2 linked regions of the Pseudovibrio sp. Tun.PSC04-5.I4 genome follow. The protein of the gene in region 1 interacts with the protein of each later gene in a pairwise test. Links are inferred from orthologs where the notes say so. Each region holds a gene or a part of one and is shown in the gene's direction. Other genes may lie near its edges. The genes, in order: mtgA and BLS62_RS24040.

The links.
Region 2: the proteins of mtgA (region 1) and BLS62_RS24040 interact in binary tests that used the Escherichia coli proteins (3 or more experiments, as listed by UniProt). The link is inferred for Pseudovibrio sp. Tun.PSC04-5.I4 from one-to-one orthologs.

Annotation. Positions count from the first base shown.
Region 1 is NZ_FNLB01000006.1:3,137,926-3,147,079, forward strand. Bases 3,375-6,345 are described here. They hold mtgA (monofunctional biosynthetic peptidoglycan transglycosylase), read left to right. Parts: upstream 3,375-4,487; coding sequence 4,488-5,204; downstream 5,205-6,345. Other genes in these bases: BLS62_RS19880 (hydrogen peroxide-inducible genes activator), read left to right, coding at 3,547-4,491; rpmF (50S ribosomal protein L32), read left to right, coding at 5,346-5,531; BLS62_RS19895 (LysE family translocator), read right to left, coding at 5,659-6,291. Outside these bases: BLS62_RS19860 (SAM-dependent methyltransferase), read left to right, coding at 92-1,333; BLS62_RS19865 (NINE protein), read left to right, coding at 1,550-1,912; BLS62_RS19870 (carboxymuconolactone decarboxylase family protein), read right to left, coding at 2,086-2,628; BLS62_RS19875 (peroxiredoxin), read right to left, coding at 2,749-3,300; phbB (acetoacetyl-CoA reductase), read right to left, coding at 6,474-7,202; BLS62_RS19905 (acetyl-CoA C-acetyltransferase), read right to left, coding at 7,372-8,556; polyhydroxyalkanoate synthesis repressor PhaR, read left to right, coding at 8,907-9,154. UniProt on the Escherichia coli protein: Peptidoglycan polymerase that catalyzes glycan chain elongation from lipid-linked precursors. May play a role in peptidoglycan assembly during cell division in collaboration with other cell division proteins.
Region 2 is NZ_FNLB01000006.1:4,042,826-4,048,236, forward strand. The notes cover bases 1-2,951. They hold BLS62_RS24040 (peptidoglycan D,D-transpeptidase FtsI family protein), read left to right. Parts: upstream 1-589; coding sequence 590-2,314; downstream 2,315-2,951. Other genes in these bases: rsmH (16S rRNA (cytosine(1402)-N(4))-methyltransferase RsmH), read left to right, coding at 1-216; BLS62_RS24035 (cell division protein FtsL), read left to right, coding at 224-577; BLS62_RS32845 (UDP-N-acetylmuramoylalanyl-D-glutamyl-2,6-diaminopimelate--D-alanyl-D-alanine ligase), read left to right, coding at 2,429-2,951. Outside these bases: more of BLS62_RS32845, read left to right, coding at 2,952-5,411. UniProt on the Escherichia coli protein: Essential cell division protein that catalyzes cross-linking of the peptidoglycan cell wall at the division septum. Required for localization of FtsN.

The DNA of each region.
Region 1 (9,154 bases):
TTAAATCGAAAGTTACCTAAGGTTATGTAATGATGACCTTGCAATAAGGCACCCTAGATAAGTCAGCTATAAGAGATGATGGGGGAATGGAATGCGTGCACTCTCCAAGATTTTGAGCAAGTTTGTCCGAATAGGCCAGCTAACAATTTTCGATGCCAAAGGGCGTGAACATGTCCATGGCGGCAAGGTAGATGGCCCCAATGCTGCCCTGCGTTTTCATAATAACAAACTTCCCTATACGCTTCTGTTAGACCCGGAGCTGAAAGCTGCTGAAGGCTACATGGATGGCGAGATCACCATGGAAGCGGGCTTTACGTTGAACGATCTGGTGGCTGTGTTTATGGCCAATGAAGGTGTGCTGACAGAACACCCGTTGCAACGCATTTTGACCTCCATGAAGGAAGGACATTCGCGACGCGGCCTTGGCTTAAACTTGAAAAAGAACAAGGCGAAGGTTCGCCATCACTACGATCTCTCCACCGATCTCTATCGACTGTTTTTGGATGAAGGGTTGAACTATAGCTGTGCCTATTATCGGAGCCCTGACGATACTCTTGAAGAGGCTCAACAGGCCAAGCTGGACCATATTGTTGCAAAGCTTGATTTGAAACAGGGAATGTCCGTGCTGGAAATCGGCGGCGGTTGGGGGTCTTTGGCGCTCCGCATGGCGCAGGCTGGTGCGCAGGTGACATCCCTCAATGTTTCGACTGAGCAGATTAAAATTGCGGAAGAGCGTGTAAAAGCGGCTGGCCTTGAAGATCGGGTTGAATTCGTTTGTCTGGATTACAACGAGTTCGAGGGCGAGTTTGATCGTGTTGTCTCGATTGGGATGATGGAACATGTGGGGCATGGCAATTTTGGTGCTTATTTCAACAAGATCCGTGATTGCCTGAAGCCAAATGGTTACGCCATGATCCACTCTATAGGGCGTAGTAGTCCTCCTGGTGTGACCGGTCCGTTCTTGAGCAAGTACATCTTTCCCGGTGGTTATTGCCCCTCCTTATCTGAGACCTTTGCGGATATTGAAAAGACGGGCTTATGGGTGTGTGATAACGAAATTCTGCGATTGCACTACTATTACACCATCCGGGACTGGCGTCTGAAATTTGAGGCCAACCGGGATAAGATCAAAGAGCTGTATGATGAGCGCTTCTGCAGAATGTGGGAGTTCTATCTGTCTGGATGTGAGATGAATTTTTTGCATGGGCGTCTCATGGTGTTTCAGCTTGTCCTTTCCAAAGAGCGGGATGCAGTGCCAATTATTCGTGACTTCATTGGAGACAATGAACAGGCGATGATGGCCCACCGTGATGACCGGCGGAAAACGGCTTAATCTGTTTGGTCCAATTATATTTACAAAGGCATGCTCGACGTCTGAAAGAATAGATTTTGAGTATGTCTCGGTTTGCCTTGTTTCGGAAGTGGCTGCTGTTTAACCAATTTGGTTGACTGGGGAAATTCTATTTTGTGCGACTGGTGTTCTTGACCAATGTATGCCGTCACCCTAACTTTTGCTGGTTTTCGGGCTAGTGAAAAGATCTGGTGATTGATGTTTGATGATATTCCGCTTCCAAGTCGGAAAATGCGAGATGGCGTATTTAATTTAACAGCGCCTGGCAAATCTACTGCCTACGCTATTTTATTCGCGCTCCTGTTTGGTGGGATTGCCGGACATCGGTTTTATCTGCGGAAATTGGGCACGGCAGTTGCTATAAACCTTCTTAACATTGTTGGTGTGCTGATCCTTATTCCTCTGTTTTTGGATGGAGGGGAGGAGGAGCTGCTAACAGCGCTGACAACGGGTCAGATGATCGGGTTGTTTCTTGCAATCGCAATGATGGCGATTGCTGGTTTCTGGGTGTTTGTTGATCTTATTGTGCTGTTTGTTGTGCTTATCCGTGAGAGTTTTTGAGGCGATCCCATCAGGATATTCACTATCTATAGAGCATAAAAAAAAGCCGAAGCTGGGGGGCTTCGGCTTTGCGCTCAAAAGAGCAAGTGGCGGCGCGCATACTTTGGGGGCGGTTACAGAACGAGGGAGAGTTATTCTGTACCGAAGCAGGGCCTGATGGGACGTGCGTGTTTTTATTCAGCTGCTTCGAGCTCCAGTTCCGAAGCTTCAAGGGCGATTGCTGCGGACTGGATTATTGATGCAAAACGAACAGCTGTTTGAACCATTTCTGCAGTGACACCGGCTTTGCGCAGGATAGCCTCATGGCTATCAATACACATGCCGCAGCCGTTGATTGCAGAAACCGCGAGCGACCATAATTCGAAATCAACCTTGTCTACACCTGGCCTTCCGATCACGTTCATACGTAATTTAGCTGGCATGGTGCCGTATTGCTCATTGGAGGAGAGGTGAACAAAACGGTAGTAGATGTTGTTCATGCCCATGATTGTTGCAGCAGCTTTGGCAGCGCTCATCGCCTCGGGAGACAGGTGAGGAGCAGCTTCTGCTACAAGTGCTTTCTTGACGTCTGCATTGCGAGTGGTGATCGCGCAGGCAACAATGAGGCCATATTTTTGCTGGGCAGTGAGAGATTCATCAGTGGCCATTGAGCCAAGGTTCAGGCGAACGTCTTTCGCGAATTCACCGAAACGGGATTTCAGAGAGTCAATGGACATGATGTTACTCCTAATGATGATTAGCGAGAGGCCGCGTGCAAAGTGTTTTTTATTTATTTAGCGAGGCCGGAGCACTGCGATTTTTCGCTTTAGATGCTCCGACCCTGAAAGGTGCCGAGATTAAGCTGCGATTACTTCGCCGCCAACTTCACGGTTACATGGGCAGAGTTCGTCGGTCTGCAAAGCATCGAGAACGCGGAGTGTATCCTTAGGGTTACGGCCAACGTTGAGGTTGGTTGCGTAAACGTGCTGGATGGTGTTTTCCTGATCCACAACGAAGGTGTAGCGGTATGCAACGCCGTCTGGTGAGCGAACGCCGAGGCCGTCTACGAGAGAGCCGTTGGTGTCAGCGAATGACCACATTGGCAGCTTGTCGAGATCAGCGTGATCACGGCGCCATGCGAGCTTACAGAATTCGTTGTCGGTGGAACCGCCGAGAACAACAGCATCACGGTCTTCAAACTCACCAGCGAGGCGAGCGAATTCAGCGATTTCAGTTGGGCAAACGAAGGTGAAATCTTTTGGGTAGAAGAAGATTACTTTCCACTTACCTTCAAAGCTTTTTTCGGTGATTGCTTCAAACGCGCTTTCGCCGTTTTCTTCATGGTTGTTGAAACCAGGCTTTACGCCAACTACTTCAAATTTTGGAAGCTTTTCGCCGATACCGAGCATGGAACTCTCCTAAATATGTGCGGCGCCAGAGCACCACTAATTAGTGATTTTAATGAAGATTTGAAAATTCGCGTCTTCGTTGGGGGCCTTATGCAGCCATTGGTGCCATCGGTCAAAACGATAATAACGAAGATATCTATCGATTAAATCGAATGATCTGCTAGATTATCTCAGGAATGGCCGAATTCAGCCAAACTTAGATAAATTCTAATCTGCGGACTTTGATCTGTGTCATCCGGGCGTAAAATGTTACCCACATTAAAACAGCTTCAGTACTTTAAGACCCTTGCCAAGCACCTCTCGTTTTCGAAAGCTGCAGAGGCCAGTTTCATCACCCAGTCTACGCTTTCCGCCGCAATTAAACAGCTGGAGGGCATTTTGGGATGTGAGCTACTGGACCGGTCCGGGCGCACGTTGGTGCTGACGGATGCCGGGGAGACGGTGCTTGAGAAGGCATCTTTGTTGCTGCGTGATGCTGAAGACCTTGTTCAGGGTGTGCGTGCGCAGAATAAGCCGCTCTGTGGGCGGTTCCGGCTTGGTGTGATCCCTTCCATTGCTCCTTTTTTGCTACCGCGGTTTTTGCCACGCTTGCGCAAGTTGTACCCGGAGCTGCAATTGTTTCTGAGGGAGGACCTTTCGCGCAATTTGATGGCTGCTTTGAAGGAGGGGCGTATTGATGCTGCTCTTATGGCGCTGCCCTATGACACTACGGGGTTTGAATCAAAAGTGATTGGGAGTGATGCTTTCTATCTGGCAGTGCCTTGCGGACACCCGCTTTGCGGTGCTGCGCAGGTGAAGATGGAAGATCTGGCAGATGAGGTGTTGTTGCTGTTGGAAGATGGGCACTGTTTACGCAATCACGTGCTCGCAGCAACGGGAGGACGTATGTTGACGGCTAATGAGGATATACAAGCCACATCTTTATCAACACTTGTACAAATGGTGGATAACGGAATTGGCGTCACTCTGGTGCCACGTATTGCTGTTGATGCGGACATCGATCGCGGGACCTCGTTGAAGCTCATAAAAATTGCCGACGAGAGTGCGCGCCGTGAGATTGGAATGGTCTGGAGACGGAAGTCTTCTTTTGAAGGAAATACGAAATTGCTTTGCGAGGCTCTGGAACGATTCATGATTGAAACTCACAGAGATGTCTCAGCACTTCAGAATGTATCGGAGAAAGGTGCTTGAAAAAAGCGCGTGTAAAGAGGACGCCGCAGCCGCTGAAACGCAGAATCAAGCGTTGGGCCCTTCGGGTGTTAGGTGCTCTGCTGGCTTTGCCTGTGGTGCTGACATTGCTGTATACGGTGGTTCCTCCTTATTCCAGTTTGATGCTTTATCGCACTGTTACGGGCCAACCCGTTTGGCGTAAATGGGTGCCTTTGAACGAAATATCCGTTAATTTACAACGCTCCGTTGTTGTTTCGGAGGATGCTACGTTCTGCCTGCACGGCGGGGTCGACTGGCCTGCTGTTCGAGGTCAGGTTGGAAAGTTGTTTGATGGCAAGCGGCCACGCGGGGCCAGCACCATTACAATGCAGCTCGCTAAGAACCTGTTTTTGTGGAACGGGCGGGATTATGTGCGCAAGGCGCTGGAAGTGCCTTTGGCTTTGTTACTGGATGGAGTTCTTTCCAAGCGACGGCTTTTGGAAATCTATCTGAACGTTGCTGAATGGGGTCCCGGCATCTATGGAGCCGAGGCTGCTTCGGAAACTTTTTTTGGGAAAACCGCTGCAAAACTATCGGCGAATCAAGCCTCGTTGTTGGCTACAGCGCTTCCTAATCCTATTGCGAGAAACCCCGCGAAACCTGCCTCTGGACATCGCAGGCTTGCCGGTATAAACCGTAGCCGAGCTCAAGTGGCCGGCGAAGTCCTTAACTGTATTTCGGCGTTGGAGAGGTAGTGCGAAATTAATTTCGTATAATGACTGGCAATACCTTTGGTTTGCCTGTATAACCCCCGCCATTCTGAGAGATTGTGTATTTCGCACGTTGACGCCGCGCTTGTAGTGGCGCGTGCGTTTGTGACGAGAGAGAGAGCTACAATGGCTGTTCCTAAGAAAAAAGTATCGCGTATGAAACGCGGCTTTCGCCGTTCTACCGACGCTCTGGCTCAACCAACTTATGTGGAAGACAAGGATTCCGGCGAACTGCGTCGCCCGCACCATGTTGACCTGAAGTCTGGTATGTACCGGGGTCGTCAGATTCTTCAGCCTAAAGACGACGTCTAAGACTGAAGCGATCACTGCGATTAATATTGAAATGGCCGTCCCTTGGGGCGGCTTTTTCTTTTTGTGGATTCGGTTTGGAATGAAAAAGGCCGCATCACGTAAAGAAGCGACCTTTTTTTGATTGCTGTTAGCGCTGGCTCTCAAACGCCAATCGTGCAGCTAATCCGGCAAACATCGTTCCCAGAATGTAGTTTGCCAGGTTTTTTAGTTTGCCACTGCCACTCAGATATCTTGTGAGATGGCTTGCTGCGATAATGACGGTTCCATTGATGAAAAATCCAACAGTGTTCAATACTGTTGCGAGAACCATAATTTGAGTTGCTATATTCCCAGCCTCTGGATTTACAAATTGCGGGAACAGCGCCAGCACAAAAATCGCCATTTTCGGATTGAGAAGATTTGTTAGGAAACCTTGCCGGAACATTTGATATGTTGAGTGTTTCCCAGCTTCCTTCGGTGTGCTGGAGTTCTCTGGCGTTGATGTGAAGGCCTTCCAAGCAAGAAACATCAGATACGCCGTACCAGCAAAGTGGACCGCATCATAGGCGATTGGAACCGCAAGGAAGAGTTGGGACAAGCCAAAAGCTGCTGCTAAGGCATGGAAGTAAGTTCCAACAGCTATGCCTGCAAATATTGCAAGTCCAGCACGCCGACCCTGAGCAGCGCTACGAGTGGCGATGAGCAACATATCTGGTCCGGGGGTGACTGTTAGAGCGAGGGAGGCAGCAGCGAATAAGAGAAGCGTTGAATAATCTGGCATTGCGATTCCACTCATGTTCCGTTTGCAAAACGGGTGCTTTTATAGGAAGCGCACATGCGCTGCAATTGCGTTTGAGTAAAATTGTAAAGCCAAACAAAATAAAACCGCCCCGGATGAGGCGGCTTCGTTTCTTATTGTTCTGTCGCTTGCGGGCGGCAGAGTAGGTGATTTACGCCTCTGACTCAGCCGTTGGCGACGTACTGTGCGCCGTTGATGGTCATGACTGAGCCTGTCACGAATGCTGCTGCCGTTGATGTGAGGTAGCAGACCATGCCAGCGATCTCTTCTGCCTTGCCGAGGCGTCCGACTGGGATCTGACCAATAATGCTCTCCAGCACCTTCTCAGGCACTGCAGCAACCATGTCTGTATCAATGTAACCCGGGCAGATGCAGTTCACCGTAATGCCTTTGCGCGCAGTTTCCTGAGCCAATGCTTTGGTGAAACCAATCACGCCAGCTTTTGCAGCTGAGTAGTTGGTTTGGCCGATCTGCCCCTTTTGTCCATTGATGGAAGAGATGTTGATGATACGGCCCAGGCCACGCTCGCGCATGCCATCCAAAACAGGACGGCTCATGGTGAACATGGAATCCAGGTTGGTTTTCATCACAGCGGTCCACTGTTCATAGTCCATCTTGTGGAACCAGCCATCACGGGTGATGCCAGCGTTGTTTACGAGAACTTCGATGTCGCCTAAATCGGAAGTGACTTGAGCAATCCCAACTTCGCAAGCCTTTGGGTCAGATACATCCCACTTGTAGGCTTTGATGCCAGTTTCAGCGCTGAATTTGTCAGCAGCTTCCGTGTTACCTGCATATGTTGCCGCAACTGTGTATCCCGCATCATTAAGACCCTTGGAAATTGCCGCGCCGATGCCGCGCGTTCCACCAGTTACAATTGCTACCCTGCTCATCGAAATACCCCCCGCCTTAGGAATGAAATATTAGAAACCACTTTTACAGGTAATAATAATGACGGAGCAAAGACAACTCCGTCATTAGTTAGGGAATTGACTTAAACCTTACGCAGGGAACATAAAGTTCAATTATTCCAAATACGTGACAGTAGTGCCAATGTTGAGGTTATTTTCTCTCAACACACAGTGCGATACCCATGCCGCCGCCAACACAAAGCGTAGCGAGACCTTTTTTCTTATCTTCGCGCTTCATCTCATGCAGGAGTGTTACAAGTACGCGTGCGCCAGATGCACCGATTGGATGACCCAGAGCGATTGCGCCACCGTTCACATTCAGCTTATCCGCGTCGAGGCCGAGTTCCTGACCAACAGCAAGAGCCTGCGCAGCAAATGCTTCATTGGCTTCTACAAGGTCAAGATCTTCAACGGACCAACCTGCCTTCTGAAGGGCTTTCTTGGAAGCTGGGATTGGACCAAGACCCATGTAAGCGGGGTCAACACCCGCCGTTGCCCATGACTTGATGGTTGCCAGTGGTGTCAGACCACGTTTTTCAGCGGCTTCTGCACTCATCAGGACGAGGGCTGCTGCGCCATCATTGATGCCAGATGCATTTGCTGCTGTGACTGTACCTTCTTTTTTGAAAGCTGGGCGCAGTTTTTGCATCGCGGAGATTTCTGCACCCATGCGGATGAATTCATCATCTTCCACCACGCGCTCGGATTTGCGCTCCTTGACGGTGATCGGTGTAATCTCGTCTTTGAACTTGCCAGCCTTCTGAGCTGCTTCTGCTTTGTTTTGAGAGGAAACCGCGAACTCGTCCTGTGCATCACGAGAGATCTGGTACTTTTCCGCGATGTTTTCTGCAGTGATACCCATATGATAGCCTTGGAACGCGTCAATGAGACCGTCCTTCAGCATGGTGTCAATCATCTTGTAATCGCCCATCTTCACACCAGCACGCAATGTCTGACAGTGAGGAGACAGGGTCATATTTTCCTGACCACCTGCAACGATAATATCAGCATCACCGGACTGAATCTGCTGCATGCCCATAGCAACGGCACGCAACCCTGAGCCACACACCTGATTGATGACGACAGCCGTCGAATCATCAGACATGCCAGCTGCGAGAGCGGCTTGGCGTGCTGTGTTCTGGCCCTGACCCGCGGAAAGAACGTGACCGAAGATGATTTCGTTCACATCACCGGCCGCGACTTTTGCTTGATCAAGAGCAGACTTGATAACTGCTGTTCCCAACTCACAAGCGGGTACACTTGCAAAAGCGCCGTTGAAAGAACCGATCGGGGTGCGCGTTGCGCTTACAATTACAACTTCATTAGGCGAGGTCATATGTAATTCTCCAATGTATCTGCCAAGCCGGGCTTGAAATTTAAAGGCGTTTGTAAGTTACGGAGCCGCCGCAAAATTACTCTTCGGCCTCAAAAGCCCTTTGAACTCGTAGAAAACCTAATGGGAACACTATTCAATTTGGTGGGGCCATGGCCAGCTGAATTCGATAATTCCTATTAAGACCATAGTTGACCTATGAAAGCGCTAGCGTGAAAGGTGACATTTAGCTTACTCTGCGGCTACTAGTTAATCCCATACCTAAAGAATGTGGGATAGGGGGAAGCTGGCCGGTACAGTTTTGGATAGTGTTCCAGACCTGCCGTTATAGTGCATTGAGGTACTCAAATCTGATGGCTAAGACAAACGAAGCCACTATCATCAAGAAGTACGCCAACAGGCGCCTTTATAATACTGGAACCAGCACATATGTGACCCTTGAGGACCTAGCAGTGATGGTGAAAGCTGAGGACGATTTTGTTGTCATTGACGCAAAATCCGGTTCAGACATTACCCGGTCCGTGTTGACTCAGATTATTTTTGAGCAAGAAAACAAGGGGCAAAACTTGCTCCCGGTTACATTTTTGCGCCAATTGATCCG
Region 2 (5,411 bases), 900 kb from region 1 along the record:
TCGCGCCACATGCCGGAGCTGGAGGTTCCTCCTGCAACCTTTGAGTTCATTGTTAAGGGTAATCAGGACGCTAGTGCTGAGGAGATCTTTGATAATCCTCGGTCGCGTTCCGCGCGGTTGCGTGCCGCACGGCGGTTGCCAGCTCCTGAGCGAACATTAGACATTCATGCTGCTGGCGTTCCACGTCTGGCATCATTCCACGGACTAGGGGGCTAGGTTTATTATGCTACGCTTCGTCAATCTGTTCTTTGTTATTGCAGTGGTTATTGGTGCTGCGGTTGTTTACGACATTAAAATGTCCAACGAAAACCTAGCGGATCAGGTGCGCCTGCTCTCTAACGAGATCGCTAAGGAAAAGGACGAAATCCGCTACTACAAAGCGCAGTGGAGTGTGTTGAACCAACCGGGGCGCCTGCAGGGTATTGTTGATCGTTATAATGATATTTTGAAGTTAGAGCCGTTGCGCGCAGAGCAGATTACAACTCTGAAAGCGTTGCCCGTTAGACCTGTGCTCATGGAGCCGGTTTCTGCAGATGCGATGAGCGGATACGCCAGTCGCTTCACATCCGTACAGTAATAGGAGGGGTTTGTGGCCAGAATAGCTGACAGCTCCTTTTTGCGGCGGTCTAAGTCCAGTCCAAAACATGGCACGAGTGCGATCCGGCTACGTGGGCCCGGACGCTCGCGTATCTTCTTTGCCATGGTGCTTTTCATTGGTGTTTACGGAGCAATTGCGGGCCGTCTGGTTCTGCTTGGTTTGCAGGATGGCGATCCGGCTGAGCGGTTTTTGGCAGCTCAAAACAGTGGTACGCAATCGCGCCCTGATATTGTTGATCGCAATGGAGAAATTCTTGCGACCGATATCAAGAGTGCTGCGCTTTATGCGGAACCACGCAAAATTCCAGACACCGATGAAGTGTTTGACGGGCTGATCTCTGTTTTGCCTGAACTCGATACGCCTGCGATCAAGAAACGTCTTGAAAGCAATGCGCTGTTTACGTGGCTTAAGCGTGAGATCACTGTTGAGCAACGTCAGGCGATCCATGGCCTTGGCCTGCCAGGGGTTGGCTTTCGTAGGAGCAACAAACGGTTTTATCCCGGTGGGCAAACTGTCAGCCATATTCTAGGTACGGTGAACGTAGATAACCAAGGCCTTTCCGGCATGGAGAAATACGTTGATCAGGCGTGGCTGAAGGATCTTCAGGACCTTGGCTTTACGCAGGATAGTACTATGGAGCCGGTTCGGCTTTCCGTTGATCTGCGCGTCCAGCATGCGGTGCGAGATGAGCTGCTTAGGTCCATGGAGTACTACAAAGCCAAAGCGGCTATGGGTGTGGTGCTCAAGGTGGATACTGGCGAAGTTATCGCCATGACCTCACTGCCGGATTTTGATCCGAACAACCGTCAGCAAGCGCTTGAGGCGGAGCGTATGAACCGTGTTACGGGCGGTGTGTATGAGATGGGCTCTATCTTTAAGGGCATTACTGTTGCAATGGCGCTGGATAGCGGCAAGGTGAAGCTGGAGGATAGTTTTGATGCCACAAAGCCTATCCGTATTGCGGGTCAGAAGATTGATGATTTCCACGGTAAACGCCGGGTTCTGACGGTGCCTGAAATTTTCATTTATTCTTCCAACATCGGCACTATCAAGATGATGCAGAAGGCGGGTATTCCTGCTCAAAAAGCGTTTTTGAAGAAGATCGGGCTGACAGAGAAGTTGCAAACGGAAATGCCGGGTGTTGCGCGTCCTTTGCTTCCTCCAAAGTGGAGTGAACTTGCGGCAATGACCATCTCTTTTGGTCATGGTTTGGGCGTGACCCCGCTTCAGATGGCCGTTGCTGGTGCTGCTCTGGTGAATGGCGGTAAGTACCTCCAACCAACTTTTCTGCCACGCACTGTTGAGCAGGCGGACAAGATAGCGAAACAAGTTCTGGCTCCTGAAACCAGCGAAATTCTTCGATATCTTAACCGTGAAAACGTGTTGCGTGGATCAGGTCGCCGGGCTGCGGTGCCGGGTTACGATGTTGGTGGAAAGACAGGGACGGCACAGAAAGTGGTCGACGGCCGCTACGCAGAGGGTATTTATCTGAATTCCTTCCTGTCTGCTTTTCCCATGTCTAACCCCCAATACCTTGTTTTGATTGTGTTGGATGAGCCGCAAAAAGTGGAAGGTCAACGCTACTCGACAGCCGGGTGGAATGCGACGCCAACCACAGCATCTGTTATCCGCAGAATTGCACCGATGTTGGGTGTGGTGCCTGATTTCGTGGATGACGCAGAAACCATTCCGGTTTCTTATCAGAGCCGGAATTAAACAAGAGCCAATTGAATGAGGCAGTACATGGTCATATTGAGGGGAATTGAAGTCATCAATTTTCATCGACCACTTTGCCACATTCATGTCTCATAGGCCGGACATATCGACATCATGTTGCTTAAAGACCTTACAAAACAAGAGATAGAATCCGCTGAAGCTGATGGATCAGACAGCGTTGATACTCTCACTATTACAGGGCTTACTGCTGATAGTCGGGCAGTTGAGCCAGGTTTTGTATTTGCGGCCTTAGATGGCGTCAAAGTTGATGGTGCGCGGTTTATTTCGCAGGCCGTGGACGCTGGCGCTGCTGCAATTTTGATAGATGCTGCACGTGTTACCGATGAAATTCGCGGGCAAGCCAAGCTGGTTGCTTTGATCGCTGCGGAGGATGCGCGTAAGGAACTTGCGTTGATGGCTGCTGCGTTTTCTGGTGAACAACCAGAGCGAATGGTAGCTGTGACGGGTACAGCGGGCAAAACGTCGGTTGCTGTGTTCATTCGCCAGATTTTTGAATATGCGGGGCACGTTTCTGCCAGTCTTGGGACGATCGGCACGGTTACGTCTACGGGCCAGAGTTATGGCGGCCTGACAACGCCGGATCCTGTCTCCTTGCATCAGGATTTAAAGCGTCTGGTAGACGATGGAGTTACCCATGCTGCCATGGAGGCATCCAGCCACGGGTTGGATCAGTTTCGTCTGGATGGGGTGCGTATTTGTGCTGCTGGGTTTACCAATCTTGGCCGCGACCATATGGACTATCATTCGACCATTGAGGATTACCTGCAAGCCAAACTGCGCTTGTTTAAGGAGATTCTTCCTGATGATGGTGTGGTTGTTGTTGATCCGGAAACTCAGTTTTCTGATCGTGTGCTTGCGATTGCCGAAGAACGCGGGCTCAAGACATTCACCATTGGCTACTTTGGCGATGACCTGAAGCTCCTTAGTGTTGAGCCGGAAGGATTTAGTCAGGTCTTACAGTTGGAAACAGCTGAAGGCCTGTATTCTGTTGCATTGCCGCTTGCTGGTGATTTTCAAGTCTCCAATGCGCTGCTCGCTGCGGGGCTGGCTATTTCTGCTGGTATTCCAGTTCAGACAGTGTTGGAAGCGTTGACAGTGTTGCAAGGCGCACCGGGGCGTATTGAGCTTGTTGGTTCGCGCGAAAACGGCGCGCTGGTGTTTGTAGATTATGCCCACAAACCGGAGGCCTTGGAAAATGTGTTGGCGGCACTGCGTCCGTTTGCATCTGGGCGTCTAATCAGCGTGTTTGGTTGTGGTGGTGACCGGGATACAGGAAAGCGTCAGCTGATGGGCGAGATTTCTGCTCGCCTTGCCGATGTTTCCATTGTGACTGATGATAACCCGCGTACTGAAGATCCAGATGCTATTCGTGCTGAGATTGTTGTAGCTTGTCCGGGTGCATTGGAGATCGGTGATCGGGCTGTGGCGATCCAGCAGGCCATTGGCATGCTGCAAGCAGGTGATGTGCTTTGTATTGCGGGTAAAGGGCATGAAACCGGCCAGATTGTTGGATCTGAAGTTCTGCCATTTTCTGATCATGAAGCGGTGCAAGGTGCATTGACACTTGCAGGCGAGCAAGCGGATGCTCCGGCCTCCTCAGAGGGAGAAGCCTCTGAATTCTCCTTAGACCTCGATGAAATGGATTTACTTGCCGGGGACGGTGAGGATGATGCGGCAGCTGATTTGAGCGATGATGATTTACTGGCTGCTGTTCAGGTTGGTGTTGAAGAACTTGAAGCTGTTCTGCCAGAAAACCCTGATGGTAGCGAAGATCAGGTTGAAGAAGATTGGCTTGTGCTGGAGGAAGACGCGCTTGGCAGCGACGATCTTGCCGATGCTGAGTTGGCGGATGCTGAATCTCGTGATCCAGAGCTTGCCAAGGAAACTTTTCCTACTGTTGCCGTGGATACGCCTGATGCGCTTGAAGATGAGCTGCTGGGTGATTTAGTGGCTATCGAAGCAGAAGCAGAAGCAGAAGCGATTGTTGCGGATGAAGGCCTTGAAGAGGTTGCCCCCATTGCAGCAGAGGATGTATCGCAAGCTCCTGAACCTGAGTTACCTGTTGAGCCTGAAATCCAGAGTGAACCAGAAATACAGAGTGAGCCAGAAGCGCCAAGTGAACCAGATCCTGTTCTGGACATTCCGGTGCCTGTTGCTGAATCTGATGAAACGCCTGCGAAAAAATCCGTACCTAAGTCAGCGATAGACAAGCCTAAGTGGACTATCGTTCCCCATATCAACCTGTTGGATTCAGAAGTTAAGTCGGAATATGAGCGGCAAATGATTGAACTGCCTGATATTGATCGTGGGCCGCTATGGACACTTACAGATTTTCTTGAAGCCGTGGACGGGGATGTCCTTGGTGACGTGACAACTGATGTGACCGGTATTTCCATTGATAGCCGGACATTACAGCCCGGTGATGCGTATTTCTCCGTCAAAGGCGAAAACTTTGATGGACATCTATTTGCAGTGGCAGCGGTGGAAGCGGGGGCATCTGTTGCTGTCGTCTCACGTGAAAAACTGTCGGAGTTGCCTGAAGGCGGTCGTTATGTGGTCGTTGATGATGTGCTTAAGGCACTAGAGCGGCTTGGTGTTGCAGCTCGTGCCCGGAGTAAGGCCCGTATTATTGCGGTGACTGGTTCTGTTGGTAAGACCGGGACGAAAGAAGCGTTGCGGCTTTGCCTGTCTAAATCCGGCTTTACACATGCGCCCGTTGCCAGTTTCAATAACCATTGGGGTGTGCCTCTCACGCTTGCGCGTATGCATGCTGACACCGAGTTTGGGATTTTTGAAATCGGCATGAACCACCGCGGCGAGATCACGCCGCTGGTGAAGATGGTGCGCCCACATGTGGCGATTGTGACCACTGTTGAGCCGGTCCATCTGGAAGCCTTCAACTCTATCGAAGACATTGCCCGTGCCAAAGGGGAGATTTTCTCCGGCCTTGAACGGGGTGGTGTGGCTATTTTGAACCGTGACAACCGGCAGTATGATTTGCTGCGGTATCTGGCAGCTGTGTCTGGTGTGAAAAACATCGTCAGCTTTGGGATGCGGGCGGGCGCGCAATCTATTG